2 regions of the Streptomyces sp. NPDC048560 genome follow, and region 1 is predicted to be linked to the other one. Evidence: riboswitches for the same ligand, from Rfam matches in the RefSeq annotation. Region 1 holds a riboswitch; the other holds the start of a gene.
The links. Region 1 has a riboswitch for S-adenosylmethionine ahead of AB0C82_RS18925 (aminotransferase class V-fold PLP-dependent enzyme). Riboswitches for the same ligand answer to the same signal wherever they lie in the genome.
Positions count from the first base shown of each region.

Region 2: another riboswitch for S-adenosylmethionine. It lies ahead of thrC (threonine synthase); the one in region 1 lies ahead of AB0C82_RS18925 (aminotransferase class V-fold PLP-dependent enzyme).

Region 1 is NZ_JBEZIJ010000006.1:379,019-386,523, forward strand. It holds gene AB0C82_RS18895 (NlpC/P60 family protein) at 1-149, opposite strand, end outside; gene AB0C82_RS18900 (NlpC/P60 family protein) at 398-1,423, opposite strand; gene AB0C82_RS18905 (NYN domain-containing protein) at 1,714-3,075, opposite strand; gene AB0C82_RS18910 (hypothetical protein) at 3,110-3,352, opposite strand; gene AB0C82_RS18915 (rhomboid family intramembrane serine protease) at 3,522-4,271, shown strand; gene AB0C82_RS18920 (Lrp/AsnC ligand binding domain-containing protein) at 4,268-4,549, shown strand; gene AB0C82_RS18925 (aminotransferase class V-fold PLP-dependent enzyme) at 4,623-5,999, opposite strand; SAM riboswitch class IV at 6,173-6,289, opposite strand; gene trpD (anthranilate phosphoribosyltransferase) at 6,372-7,436, opposite strand.
Region 2 is NZ_JBEZIJ010000001.1:1,322,811-1,330,315, forward strand. It holds gene groL (chaperonin GroEL) at 1-1,450, opposite strand, end outside; gene AB0C82_RS05990 (cold-shock protein) at 1,832-2,038, opposite strand; gene AB0C82_RS05995 (MoaD/ThiS family protein) at 2,475-2,750, opposite strand; gene thrC (threonine synthase) at 2,780-4,072, opposite strand; SAM riboswitch class I at 4,091-4,218, opposite strand; gene AB0C82_RS06005 (glucosyl-3-phosphoglycerate synthase) at 4,372-5,322, shown strand; gene AB0C82_RS06010 (hypothetical protein) at 5,359-5,646, shown strand; gene AB0C82_RS06015 (trehalose-6-phosphate synthase) at 5,724-7,103, shown strand; gene otsB (trehalose-phosphatase) at 7,080-7,505, opposite strand, start outside.

The DNA.
Region 1 (7,505 bases):
GCCCTGGTGGCCTCGTGGGTGTCCTGGGGGTCGGCGCTCGCCGGAGCGCCTCCGAGTGTGGCAGCGGCGGTCGCCGCGGCGGCCGACAGAACAGTGACCCGGACGGTCCGGTTGAGGCCGGACTGCGTGGAACGGCGATGGGACACCACAGGAAGCCGTACTCCCTTCCGCGTACCCGCCCGCTGGACGCCGGACGGAGCGCAGCCCCTGCCGCCCGGGCGGGCGGAACGAGGACCGGGAGCTGCGCAGCAGGCAGACAGTAATCGGACTGCTACACGGCGGCCAAAGACCGCGCCCGGCGGCGCGGGGCGGGAAAACAGCTCCGCCCCGCCGGTGACCTCGGTCTCCGGCGGGGCGGGGCGTCAGTGAAGGGTGCCGCAATTCGCCCGTTCGGGCGTCAGACGCGCACGCCGAACTGGAAGGTGCCCATGTAGTCCATCGACTCGTAGCGGACCACGGCGCCCGGCTTCGGGGCGTGCAGGATCTGGTTGTTGCCCGCGTACAGGCCCACGTGCGAGGTGTTGTTGAAGAAGACCAGGTCGCCCGGCTTCAGCGCGCTGCGTCCGATCCGGGCACCGTCGTTGATCTGGGTGTACGTGGTGCGGCTGATCTGGACGCCGGCCTGGGCGTAGGCCCACTGGGTCAGTCCGGAGCAGTCGTACGAGCTGGGGCCCGTGCCGCCGGAGACGTACGGCTTGCCCTGCTGCGTGGAGGCGGCCTGGAGCGCCGCTGCCCCGCGGGCGGATGCGGGGACCTCGTTGCCGAGGCTGACCCGGTCGCTCGACGCCCGGCTGGCGCGGACCTCTTCCTGACGCATCTTCTCGCGCTCGGCCTCGGTCAGGGTGTTGAGGAGCTGCTGGGCGTCGGCGAGCTTGCCCTGGAACTTCTTCTTGTTCTCGCCGAGCGCCTTGCGCACGTCAGCGAGGTCGCCGAGCTTCTCCTGGGCCTCCTTGCGCTGCTGCGCGAGGGTGCGCTGCTTGCCCTGGATCTTCTGCAGCGACTCGGTCTGCTTGGCGGTCAGCTGGTCGAGCGCCGAGGCCTTGTCGAGGAAGCTGTCCGGGTCCGAGGCGAGGAAGAGCTGGATGGACGGGTCGATGCCACCGGAGCGGTACTGCGCGGTGGCGAGCGAACCGAGCTCGCCGCGCAGGGTGTTGAGCTCGTCCTGGCCGCGGGCGACCTTGTCCTGGAGCGCGTCGACCTGCTTCTTGAGCTTGTCCTGCTGCTCCTTGGCCCCGTTGTACTTCTCGGTGGCCGCCTCGGCCTCGTGGTAGAGCTTGTCGACCTTCGCCTTGACCTCGTTCTTGGTCGGCTTGGGATCGGCGTGCGCTGCCTGAGATGTCAGAGCCACGGCCGCGGCGGCGGTGGCGGTGAGCACGGTCACGCGGGTGCGGCTCGGCTGCTTGGGACGACGGTGGGACGCCACGAAGGCGAGCTCCTTCTTCCTCGAGCCGCCTACCGGGCTGTGGGGGATGGAATCCCCGGCTCCGTGCTCTCACGGACTCGGCGGTTCCTTCGCTGCCACCCCGGATGGGTGGTCAACCGTGCGAAGGTTCGAGGGCTGACCCTAGTGACCAACTTGTGATGAGTTCAAATCCTCACGGGCAAAATCTCGCCACACGAGGCACTTATTTACTCACAGCACACCGCGTGTAGCTGCAACTTGACGGTACGTTCCCAAAATACCGGCATGTCACACATGCGGGACACAAGGCCCTAGACGCGCGAAAGCCGCTTCAGGAGCAAGGCGGACGCGACGGGTCTCGCACCCGCCTTCGCCACTCCGTCGGCCACTTCGCGGTCGGTGGAGACCACCACGACGGGCCGGCCGGGCGGTTCGGCACGGGCCAGTTGCCGGATCAGCTCGTCGGCGGTCACGCCCGCCTTGCTGAACAGCACCCGCACCCCGCGCGGCGGCGCGAGCAGCACCGGAGCGGCCAGTTCGGCTCCGTCGAAGACACAGGTCATCTCCGCCCCCGTCTGTGCCGCCAGGACCGAGAGACCGCCCAGCAGCCTCAACCGCTGCTTCTCCAGCGGCATCTGCGGATAGCCGGTCTTGGTGACGTTGTAGCCGTCGACGATCAGATGCGCCTGGGGCAGCGCGAGCAGCTGGTCGAGCAGGGCGGGATCGGTCTCCGAAAGGGCTCTGGCGGCAATGTCCTTGGGCGACATCCGGCCCGGTTCGACGGCCTCGACGCTGTCCGCGGGACGGATCGAGGAGGGCGGCAGGGCGAGTTCGCGCCGCAGTCCCTGCGCCGCGTCGAGCACCGTGTCCAGGAGCAGCCGCAGCCGCATGTCCTCGACCGAGCGCCCTTCCCTGGCGGCCCTGCGGCTCGCCTCCACGGACGCCTCCGCCTCGCCGAGCCGCGCCTTCAGCCTCCGGGACTCGCTCTCGGCGGCCGAGATCTGCACCGCCGCCTCGGCCCGTACGGTGTCGGCCTCGGCGCCACCGCGGCGCAGGGCCGCCTCGCTGCGCTTCACCTCGCTGAGGGCACTGCGGAGTTTGCGCTGGAGGGACTCAGCCTCCTTGCGGGCGGCTTCGAGTTCGGCGCGCAGCCGCTCGGTCTCGCTCTTCGTCTGACTGCGTGCCTGGGCCAGCTCCTCGCGGAGCCGCTCCAGTTCGCGCCGGGTCTCCTCGTCGACCCGCTCGGCGTCGGCCCGCTGAACCTCTTCGCCCGCGGCCTCGACCAGCTTGACCCAGCCTGCCGGCCGCAGCACGTAGGCGGCGGCGGCCACGTCGACGGGATCGGCGGCGGCGGGCGGCGCTCCGGCCTCCAGCGTGGCGGCCAGCTCGGGCTGCGCCTGCGCGATCCGCTCACCGATGCGCAGGCGGAAGGCCGGCTCGCTCTCCAGCGCTGCCGCCATCGCGTTCCCGGCGAACTTGGCGCGCCGGGTGGGCGTGAAGCGGGCGTACTGTCTGAGCTGGGTGGGAAGTTCGCCGACGGTCAGGCCGCCGAACGCGTCCGAGACCAGCGCGATGACCCGCCGTCGCACTCCCTCGGGCAGCGGGCGGTCGAGTGCCTCGACGGCGCCCTCGGCCTCATCGGCCGGTTCGGCGCCGCTAGTCGGCTGCTCCACCATCCGTCACCCCAAAAGTTTGTCCGCGGCCCCGTCAGGAGTCGGCGCCGGGCCTGTCTACCAGCTCGATCTGATCAACCGCGTTGCACCAGCGGCAGCGCACCGACTCGATGGTCTCACTGACCACCTCGCGCTCCTCGACGCTGGACTCCCCGGCCAGGTCCAGATGGACGTACTCCACGACCTTGGAGGAGCGGGTCACATCGAACCGGGTGAGGTTTCCGCAGAGCGTGCAGCGCCAGCGGGTCCCGTCGGTCGGCATGGGAACCGTCGTCATCGTTGCGTCCTCTTTCGTCGTTCGTCGAGCCTGAAGCTGTCTGTATCAACGATCTCGCGGTGCGCCGTCGAACTGCGGATGTCCTGCTGCAACCCTACGGCCTCGGGCATACCCGGAGACACGGCGAGGCGCCCTGTCCCGTTCTCCGCCGGTACGTCATGCTCTGTGCATGATCGATCGGCGGGAAGTCTGGGGGGACAAGGCCAGGAGGGTCCGCGCCGCGGCCGCGGCGGACGGGGCGCCCGTCACCTACGGGCTCATCGCGCTGTGCTGCGCCATCTTCCTGATCAGCCCGCTCTCCGGGTTCAACCTCTCCTACGGCACGGCCGACCGGCTGCTCGCCGCGCAGGCCGCCTACTTCGAGCGGTGGGGCGTGATCCCCAGCGAACTGTGGGACGGCTCCACGCGTGCGCTCCTCACCCCGCTCACCGCGCTGTTCGTGCACGGCAGCTGGCTGCACCTGCTCGGCAACATGCTGTTCCTGTACGTGTTCGGGGCGATGGCCGAGGAACGCATGGGCCACCTCGGGTTCGCCGTCTTCTACCTCTCCTGCGGCTACCTGGCCCTGCTCGTCTACGCGGCGGCGCACGCCGAGTCCGACCAGACCCTGGTCGGCGCGTCGGGGGCGATCTCCGCACTGCTCGGCGCGTTCCTCTGCCTCTTCCCCAAGGTGCGGGTCACGAGCATCTTCCCGTTCCTCTTCTTCCTGCCGCTGCGCTTTCCCGCCTGGATCGTGCTGATGTTCTGGTTCATCCTCCAGTGGCTGGCGGCGCAGAGCGTGGGAAACAGCCCGGGCGTGGCGTATCTCGCCCACGTCGCGGGCTTCGCCGCCGGGTTCCTGTACGCCTGGGTGTGCTACCGCCGTGGGGCTAGAGTGAAGTCTCCAGCCACGGCCACCGAGGGAGAAAGCCAGCCGTGATCACCGCGATCGTGCTCATCAAGACCAGCGTGGACCGGATTCCGGAGATCGCCGAGGCCATCGCCGCGCTGGACAGTGTCAGCGAGGTCTACTCCGTCACCGGTACCTACGACCTCATCGCCATGGTCCGGGTGGCCAGGCACGACGATCTCGCCGATGTCATCCCCGGCCGGATCAGCAAGATCCCGGGCGTCGAGGGAACGGACACCCACGTGGCCTTCCGTACGTACTCGCAGCACGACCTGGAAGCGGCCTTCGCGATCGGCCTGGACGCCTGAGAGCTGTCGGACCTCTCGTCGCACGCCGGCCGAGCACGGGGCGCACCCGTGCCCGGCCGACGTGTCGCGGCCGTCAGACCTGAGCGGCCCCGCGGTCCGGGACGCAGCGGCCGTCCTCCGTGCGGTACTTCCAGCGGGCGCCCTCGCGGACCAGCTCCTTCACCGCCCTTACGAAACGCTCGACGTGCTCGTCCGGCGTACCGGCCCCGAAGCTGACCCGGATCGCGTTGAGCGACTTCTCTCCCGGCTCGGACTCCGGGGCGCCGCACTCGCCCGGGTCCTGGGCCTCACCGCCCAGCAGGGTCCGCACCAGCGGGTGGGCGCAGAACAGTCCGTCGCGGACCCCGATGCCGTACTCCGCGGAGAGCGCGGCGGCGAAGTGCGAGCTGTTCCAGCCCTCGACGACGAACGAGATGACACCGACCCGCGGGGCGTCGTCGCCGAACAGGGAGAGCACCCGGACCTCCGGGACCTCGGCGAGTCCCTCGCGGACCACCGAGACGAGGTGCTGCTCGCGGGCGACGAGCGTGTCGAAACCCGCCTCGGTGAGCGCCTTGCAGGCGGCGGCGATCGAGTAGACGCCGATGACGTTGGGCGAACCGGCCTCGTGACGGGCCGCGGTGGTGTGCCACTCCACGTCCACGCCGCCGTCGGCGCGCCGGGCGACCTTGCGCGAGGCGCCGCCGCCCGCCAGGTACGGCTCCGCGTCCCGCAGCCAGTCGGCGCGGCCCGCGAGGACTCCCGAGCCGAAGGGCGCGTACAGCTTGTGGCCGGAGAAGGCGACCCAGTCGACGTCCAGCTCCGCGATGTCCACCGGGTGGTGCGGCGCGAGCTGCGCTGCGTCCAGGACGATCCGCGCGCCGTGGGCGTGGGCGACGGCGGCCAGTTCCCTGACCGGCCACAGCTCCCCGGTGACGTTGGAGGCGCCCGTGACGCAGACCAGCGCAGGTCCGTGGGGGTCGCGTCCCGCGAGCGCCCGCTCCAGGAACTCCACGGCCTGACCGGGCGTACGGGGGGCGTTGAGGTAGGTCACGCGGGCGTCGCGCCAGGGCAGCAGCGAGGCGTGGTGCTCGGTCTCGTAGACGAACACCTCGCAGTCCGCGGGGATCGCGGCGGCGAGCAGGTTGAGGGAGTCGGTCGTCGAACGGGTGAAGATCACCTGGTCGTCCGCCCGGCAGCCGAGGAACTCGGCGACGGTCCTGCGGCTGTTCTCGAAGAGGTCCGTGGAGAGCTGCGAGAGGTAGCCGGCCCCCCGGTGGACGCTGCCGTAGTACGGGGCGTACGCGGCGACGTCGTCCCACACCCGCTGGAGAGCCGGGGCGCTCGCCGCGTAGTCGAGGGCCGCATAGGTGACTTCGCCACCCGTCACGAGCGGAACCGTGACGTCCTTGCCCAGAACGGGCAGCGGCGCACAAATGGACTGGTCGAGGGCAGCGACGGAGACAGACATGGCGAACTCCCGTAAGAGGCAGGCGAATTCCACACGCCGGCGGGTACGCGGCAGCGCGGGAGAAGAAAAGAGGGTGCGCGGAGGAGGGCGAAAAGGCCCTAACGCATTCGCTTGCTCACAAGGGACTCCCTAGGGACCAGGACCCCGGGGGCTGGCATTCACAGATGCCGAGGGGCCCGCGCTTGCCGCAGACCTCGCTGCCTGCGGCCTGGTCTTCACCCGGGGCACCCCGCCACGGACGGAGGGTTGCCGGACAGCGAGCCGGGGCCTATTCGCTGTCACTCATGACCTGCGCAGCATCTTGCCATACGCACGGACATACGCAAGGCGCGGTCCGGCATCCGGACCGCGCCCCGCGCGCGCCATGCGTGTTCAGGCGTTGCTGGCCGCCACCCAGCGCTCCAGCACGCGCTTGGCCGCACCGGAGTCGACCGACTCCCTGGCCCGCACGATCCCGGCGGCGATCTGCTCGTTCAGCGTGCCGGGTCCCGGGTCCAGGGCGGTCAGCGCGGCCGCCGTGTTGAGGAGCACCGCGTCGCGCACCGGACCGGTCTCGCCGTCCAGCAGACGGCGGGCCACGTCCGCGTTGTACGAGGCGTCCGCCCCGCGCAGGGCCTCCACGGGCACCAGCTCCAGGCCGACGTCACGCGGGTCGAACGCCTCCTCGCGCACCGCCCCGTCCCGGACCACCCAGACCCGCGACGTCGCCGTCGTGGTCAGCTCGTCGAGGCCGTCGTCGCCGCGGAAGACCAGCGAGGAGTTGCCGCGGTCGGCGAGCACGCCCGCCACGATGGGCGCCATCCGGAGGTCGGCGACGCCGACGGCCTGGGCGCGCACCTGTGCCGGGTTGGTGAGCGGGCCCAGGATGTTGAACGTGGTCTGCGCGCCGAGTTCCTTGCGGGCCTTGGCCGCGTACCGCAGGGCGGGGTGGAACTTCACGGCGAAGCAGAAGGTGATGCCCGCTTCCTCCGCCACCTGCACGACGCGCTGCGGCGTCAGTTCGAGGTTGACGCCCAGCTTCTCCAGGACGTCGGACGCCCCGCTCGCCGAAGAGGCGGCGCGGTTGCCGTGCTTGACGACCTTCGCGCCGGCCCCCGCGATGACGATCGCGGACATGGTGGAGATGTTGACCGTCTTGGCGAGGTCGCCGCCGGTGCCCACGATGTCGACCGTGCGGCCCGGTACGTGGATGGTGTTGGCGTGCGCGTACATGGTCCGTACGAGCCCCGTGACCTCCTCCACCGTCTCGCCCTTGGCCCGCAGCGCGACGGCGAAGCCGGCGATCTGCGCGTCGGTCGCCTCGCCGCTCATGATGCGGTCCATGGCCCACGCGGTGTCGTCCGCGCCGAGGTCCTCGCCGCGCAGCAGCGGGTTCAGCACGCCCGGCCAGGAACGAGCCGCCACGCTGTCGCCGCCGTCCGGGGTCACAACGTTCATGGTCCGCTCCTGGGGTCCACAGCCGATAAGGGGATCGGCTCCACCTTATCCAGCCCGGAGGGCAGCAAA
Region 2 (7,505 bases), on a different contig from region 1:
CGACGTACTCACCCGTCGCGGCGTTGAGGCCGTGACCGATCGGCAGGTTGCGCACCTTCTCGACGACGACTCCACCCTCAAGACCACCGTTGACGGCGATCTGCTTGAGCGGGGCCTCCAGCGCGAGCTTCACGGCGTTGGCGCCCGTGGCCTCGTCACCGGTCAGGTCGAGCTTCTCGAAGACGGCCGTGGCCTGGAGCAGAGCCACGCCACCACCGGCGACGATGCCCTCCTCGACAGCGGCCTTGGCGTTGCGCACCGCGTCCTCGATGCGGTGCTTGCGCTCCTTGAGCTCGACCTCGGTCGCGGCGCCGGCCTTGATGACGGCCACGCCGCCGGCCAGCTTCGCGAGGCGCTCCTGGAGCTTCTCGCGGTCGTAGTCCGAGTCGGAGTTCTCGATCTCGGCACGGATCTGCTTGACGCGACCCTGAACCTGGTCGCTCTCGCCCGCACCGTCGACGATCGTGGTCTCGTCCTTGGTGATGACGACCTTGCGGGCGCTGCCGAGCAGGTCCAGGCCGGCGTTCTCCAGCTTGAGACCGACCTCCTCGGAGATGACGGTGCCACCGGTGAGGATGGCGATGTCGCCGAGCATGGCCTTGCGGCGGTCACCGAAGCCCGGAGCCTTGACGGCGACGGACTTGAAGGTGCCACGGATCTTGTTGACGACCAGGGTCGACAGGGCCTCGCCCTCGACGTCCTCCGCGATGATCAGCAGCGGCTTACCCGACTGCATGACCTTCTCGAGCAGCGGAAGGAGGTCCTTCACGTTGCTGATCTTGGAGTTGACGATGAGGATGTACGGGTCGTCGAACGACGTCTCCATACGCTCCATGTCGGTCGCGAAGTACGCCGAGATGTAGCCCTTGTCGAAGCGCATACCCTCGGTGAGTTCCAGCTCCAGACCGAAGGTCTGGGACTCCTCGACGGTGATGACGCCTTCCTTGCCGACCTTGTCCATAGCCTCGGCGATCTTGGCGCCGATCTCGGTGTCAGCAGCGGAGATGGAGGCGGTCGAAGCGATCTGCTCCTTGGTCTCCACGTCCTTCGCCTGCTCCAGAAGAGCGGCGGAGACGGCCTCGACGGCCTTCTCGATGCCACGCTTCAGAGCCATCGGGTTGGCACCCGCGGCGACGTTGCGCAGACCCTCGCGGACGAGAGCCTGGGCGAGAACGGTGGCGGTGGTCGTACCGTCGCCGGCGACGTCGTCCGTCTTCTTGGCGACCTCCTTGACCAGCTCCGCACCGATCTTCTCGTACGGGTCCTCGAGCTCGATCTCCTTGGCGATGGAAACACCATCGTTGGTGATCGTGGGCGCGCCCCACTTCTTCTCGAGGACGACGTTACGGCCCTTGGGGCCGAGGGTGACCTTGACGGCGTCGGCGAGCTGGTTCATCCCGCGCTCGAGACCGCGCCGTGCCTCCTCGTCGAACGCGATGATCTTGGCCATGTGAAGTGGTCCTCCCGGACAGGGGTGGATTCTCCGGACCGAGAGGCGCCCGCGACGGACGGCCAGCGGCTGTGCGGTTCCTTGCCCCGCACAACCTGCGGGCCTCACCGGCCCGGTCCAAGTTTCTGTCACTCTCACCTGGAGAGTGCTAACGCCAATGATTAGCACTCGACCCCTGCGAGTGCAAGCGTCCCCCTCGGGATGTGGACAAAGAAGGGGGCCGCATGGGGACACACGAAGGGCGTCCGAACCCCTGGACGGAGCCGGAGCCCATGGACGTACGAGGGGTCCCCGTGCGCCCCGGGACGCACGGAGGGCCCGCACCCCTGGGGGTACGGGCCCTACGCGCGTGAGTAGTGTCGTTGGCCGACTGCGCCGAACTCAGCCGACGGCGAGCTTGACCATGTCCGCCTGCGGCCCCTTCTGGCCCTGCGAGATCTCGAATTCAACTCGCTGACCCTCTTCGAGGGTGCGGTACCCGTCCATCTGGATCGCGCTGTAGTGGACGAAAACATCCGCACCACCGTCGACCGCGATGAAGCCGTACCCCTTCTCCGCGTTGAACCACTTGACGGTGCCCTGAGCCATGCCTAACTCCCCTATTACTGGCCCTTGCACAGGACCGCACTTCGCGGGCCCGGGTCAGAACTCACCCTCCGACAGGAGAGGGTGTGTGCGCCGGAACGCGTCGACCGCGGCCGAATGTATCTGCCCAACTGCCCTCTGCAACAGGTCAATCGGACGAGAATTCTGGGCATGGCCGATCGCCCCTTTATGGGGAATTTATGAGATTCCTGGGCAAGTCGGGCCCGACAAAGGCCACTTATGCCATAAGGGGTGCACGTACTTTGGCTGCTTCTCATCGTGACCGGGCGCATTCTCATATGCGGGCGGCACAGGCAGCGGAGGGGACTTCCCAACTCTACCGCGTCTAACCATGCAGAATTGCCCCCTCCGCTTCTCTCGCGGAGGGGGCAACAGGGATAACTCCGGGAAGCCGGCGCAAGGGCGCGCCGGCCCGCGCTCAGCCTCCGGCGACGGCCGGGATGATCGAGACGCCGGCACCGTCCGGGGTGGCCGCGTCCAGGCCGCCCTCGAAGCGCACGTCGTCGTCGTTGACGTACACGTTCACGAAGCGTCGCAGCTTGCCCTGGTCGTCCAGGACGCGGGCGGCGATGCCCGGGTGGTTCTTCTCCAGGGAGTCGATCACCTCGGAGAGGACCGTGCCCTCGGCCTGGACCTCGGCCTGGCCGCCCGTGTAGGTGCGGAGGATGGTGGGGATGCGGACCTTGACGCTCATGGTGGGTGCCTTCCTTCGGTCTCGGGTGATCAGCTGGTGGCGAGGCCGGCGGCGCGGAACGCGTCCAGGCTCGGCCGGATCGTCGCGGTCGCCTGCGAGGTCTCGGCCACCGCGTCGAGCGTCTTGAGGCCGTCACCCGTGTTCAGGACGACGGTGGTCAGCGTCGGGTCGAGCAGACCCGCCTCGATCAGCTTCTTCGTCACGCCGACCGTGACTCCGCCCGCGGTCTCCGCGAAGATGCCCTCCGTCTGCGCGAGCAGCTTGATCGCGTCGACGATCTGCTCGTCGTTCACGTCCTCCACGGCCCCACCCGTGCGGCGGGCGATGTCCAGGACGTACGGGCCGTCGGCCGGGTTCCCGATCGCCAGGGACTTGGCGATCGTGTTCGGCTTCTGCGGGCGCACCACGTCGTGACCGGCCTTGAAGGCCACCGACACCGGGGAGCAGCCCTCGGCCTGGGCGCCGAAGATCTTGTACGGCTTGTCCTCGACCAGCCCGAGCTTGATGAGCTCCTGGAGGCCCTTGTCGATCTTCGTGAGCTGCGAGCCCGAGGCGATCGGGATCACGAGCTGGTCGGGCAGCTGCCAGCCGAGCTGCTCGCAGATCTCGTACGCGAGGGTCTTGGAGCCCTCGCCGTAGTACGGACGCAGATTGACGTTGACGAAGCCCCAGCCCTCGCCGAGCGGGTCGCCGATGAGCTCGGAGCAGAAGCGGTTGACGTCGTCGTAGTTGCCCTCGATGCCGACCAGTTCACCGCCGTACACCGCGGCCATGACGACCTTGCCCTGCTCCAGGTCGTGCGGGATGAACACGCAGGAGCGGAGGCCGGCGCGGGCGGCGGCGGCACCCACGGCGCCGGCGAGGTTGCCGGTGGAGGAGCAGGAGAGCGTGGTGAAGCCGAAGGCGCGGGCGGCCTCGACGGCGATCGCGACGACCCGGTCCTTGAAGGAGTGGGTCGGGTTCCCGGAGTCGTCCTTGACGAACAGACCGCCGGTGACGCCCAGTTCACGGGCGAGGTTGTCGGCCTTGACCAGCTTGGTGAAACCGGGATTGAGGTTGGGCTTGTCCGCGACATCGGCGGGGACCGGCAGCAGCGGCGCGTAGCGCCAGATGTTGTCGGGTCCGGCCTCGATGCGCTTCTTCAGCTCGTCGGGGGAGCCGCTCGGCAGGTCGTACGCCACTTCGAGCGGCCCGAAACAGGACGCGCAGGCGAAAAGGGGACCGAGCTCGAAGCGCTCGCCGCACTCGCGGCAGGAAAGCGCCGCGGCGGGACCGAGATCCACAGTGGAGGGGGTGTTCTTCGTTTCAGTCTGCACAGCCATGCTGGCGGAGGCCCTTTCTCCTCATCTTCCTCATGGCGAATTTCGCCACAAGACGGATTTGGCACCTTCCCCATCGTGACCTCGCGGTCGATGGGGGGGTTGCCGGGACTTCAACGGGCCGTTCCCTCAGTCCCTCTGGATGAGCGCTATGGCACTGGATCACCGATCCAGGCGTTTGTCGCGGGCGGACCCCCGAGATGCGAGGGTCGTCCGCGTTGTTCAAGACTGTAACCGAAGCCTCGGACGGTTGAGTGAGTCGTCCGAACCGCGAGATGGATCACACGCAGGGAGATTCGACCGTGATCGAAGAGGTGGAACGTTGGCTGACCAGGCGTTCCTGGTCGGCCGCCGATCGTCCGCTGGATCGTCTCGCGGCCGCCAGGACCCGGGACCCACGCCGCTGCAGCATCAGCGTCGTCCTGCCGGCCCTCAACGAAGAGGCGACGGTCGGCGACATCGTGACGATCATCCGGCGTGAGCTCATGGAGCGCGTGCCGCTGGTCGACGAGCTGGTGGTCATCGACTCCGGATCGACCGACTCGACCGCGCGGGTCGCCGCGGAGGCGGGTGCCCGGGTGGTGCACCGGGACGCGATCCTCCCGCGAATACCCGCCCTGCACGGCAAGGGCGAGGTCCTGTGGCGGTCACTGCTGGTCACGAGCGGTGAGATCGTCTGCTTCGTCGACGCCGACCTGAAGGACTTCTCCCCGGACTTCGTGTCCGGGACCGTCGGGCCGCTGCTCACCGATCCCTCGGTGCAGTTCGTGAAGGCGATGTACGACCGGCCGCTGGGCAACACCGCCGGTCAGGGCGGCCGTGTCACTGAACTGGTCGCAAGGCCGCTGCTGAACCTGCACTGGCCGCAGCTGGCCGGCTTCGTCCAGCCGCTCGGCGGCGAGTACGCCGTACGGCGCTCCCTGCTGGAGCAGCTGCCCTTCCCCGTCGGTTACGGGGTGGAGCTGGGTCTGCTCATCGACTCGCTGCACATGGTGGGTCTGGACGCGCTGGCGCAGGTCGACGTCGGCGTGCGCAAACACCGCAACCAGGACAGCCAGGCCCTCGGAAGGATGGCGGCGACCATCTACCGCACCGCGCAGCTCCGGCTCTCCCGGGGTCACCTCGTGCGGCCGGAGCTCACCCAGTTCGAGCGGGGTGAGAACGGCTTCGTGCCGTGCACCCACGCGGTCGATACGGAGGAGCGGCCCCCGATGCGTGAGATCGAGGAGTATCTGGCTCGCCGCGCGGCGTAACAGGATTAGTCATAAAAGTTCCCTACATTCACTTTTATGGCTTCTCCTCGACCGAGGGCCGCCCTGCGCCGGCTGCCCGCACACGCCGCTGTCCTGCCCGTCCTGCTCGCCGGGGCCGTGCTCGGCCCCCTCGCGGGCGGCCCGGCCACGGCCGCCGTACACGCCCCGCAGGTGCCGCGCCCCGCGCACGCCACCCTGGCCGAGACCGGTGGCACCGGTGAGCGGCTGTGGCTGCTCGGTGGCCTCGGGCTCGCTCTGACCGGGGCCGGGGCGGTCGCCCGCGCGGCCTCGCGCGGGCGGGGCCGGGAGCGCGATCACGGCTGACGGACCGAACCCGGGCCCGTCCGGCCGGGTGCCGTACTCACGTTTGGAGGCTTCCGGAACGGGCTAGGTTCCGGTACATGGTCTCCGAGCACGCTGCCCAGGTTCTCGTCGCGTCCAACCGCGGCCCCGTGTCGTACACACAGGGCGAGGACGGCTCGCTCACATCGAAACGGGGCGGAGGCGGCCTGGTCTCCGGGCTCAGCGCCGTCGACGACAAGCTGTGGGTGTGCGCGGCCCTGAGCGACGGCGACCGCGAGGCGGTCCGGCGGGGCATCGCCGAAGAGGGCGTCCGGATGCTCGACATCGACGCGGATCTCCACGCCGACGCGTACAACGGCATCGCGAACTCGGTGCTCTGGTTCGTCCACCACATGCTGTACCAGACGCCGCTGGAGCCCGCGTTCGACGCGGAGTTCCGGCGCCGGTGGGCCGCGTACGAGGCCTACAACCGGGCCTTCGCCGAGGCGCTCGCCGAGGAGGCGGGCGAGGGAGCGGCGGTCCTGGTGCAGGACTACCACCTGGCGCTGGTGCCCGGGATGCTGCGGGAGCTCCGCGCCGATCTGCGGATCGGCCACTTCTCGCACACCCCGTGGGCGCCCGTCGACTACTTCCGCCTGCTGCCCGACGACATCGGCGAGCAACTGCTTCGGGGCATTCTCGGCGCGGACCGGGCGGCGTTCCTCACCCGCCGCTGGGCCGACGCGTTCATCGGCTGCTGCACGGAGATCATCGGCGGCACCGGGCACACCCGGATCGGGGTGCACGGGCTGGGGGCGGACGCGGACTTCCTGCGCCGGCGCTCGCGCGAGGCGGACGTGGACGAGCGGATGGCGGCCCTGCGGGAACAGGTGGGTCCGGACCGCCGGACGATCGTGCGGGTGGACCGCACGGAGCTCTCGAAGAACATCGTGCGCGGGCTGCTCGCCTACCGGGCCCTGCTTGAGGAGCACCCGGAGTGGCGCGAGCGGGTCGCCCACATCGCGTTCGCCTACCCCTCGCGGCAGGACCTCGCGGTCTACCGGGAGTACACGGCGGCGGTGCAGACGCTGGCCGACGAGATCAACGCGCAGTACGGGACGCCTGGCTGGACCCCGGTGATCCTGCACGTGAAGGACGACTTCGCACGCTCCCTGGCGGCGTACCGGCTGGCCGACGTGGCCCTGGTCAACCCGATCCGCGACGGGATGAACCTGGTCGCCAAGGAGGTCCCCGTGGTCTCCGACGACGGCTGCGCACTGGTGCTGTCGCGCGAGGCCGGGGCGTACGAGGAGCTGGGTGACGCCTCGATCGTGGTGAACCCGTACGACGTGTCGGCCACGGCGGAGGCGCTGCACCAGGCGCTGTCGATGCCGCACGGCGAGCGGGCGGACCGCACGAAGGCACTGGCCGCGGCGGCTACGGCGCTGCCGCCGCAGCAGTGGTTCCTGGACCAGCTAGAGGCGCTGCGCCAGGGCTGACAGGAACGCGACGACGTCGGCGGGTCCCGGCACCGACAGGTCGGCCCGTTCGGCGAGTTCGGGCACTTCCGCGCGGCCGCTGCAGATCAGCAGGCCGGGGATGCCGTCGGGGCCCTCGGTGCGGAGCTTCTCCACCGCCGCGTACGCGGCGAGGTCGCCGAGGTCGTCGCCTGCGTACAGCACGGACTCGGCGTCCGTCTCGCGTACGTACTCGGCGAGCGCGACGCCCTTGTCCATGCCGGGCGGGCGCAACTCCAGTACGAGGCGGCCCGGTTCGACGATCAGCCCGTGCTCGGCCGCGAGCCGGCCGAGGGGGCCGCGCAGGGACTCGAAGACGGCCTGCGGGTCGTCGGCCCGGCGGGTGTGTACGGCGACGGCCTGTCCCTTCTCCTCCACCCAGCT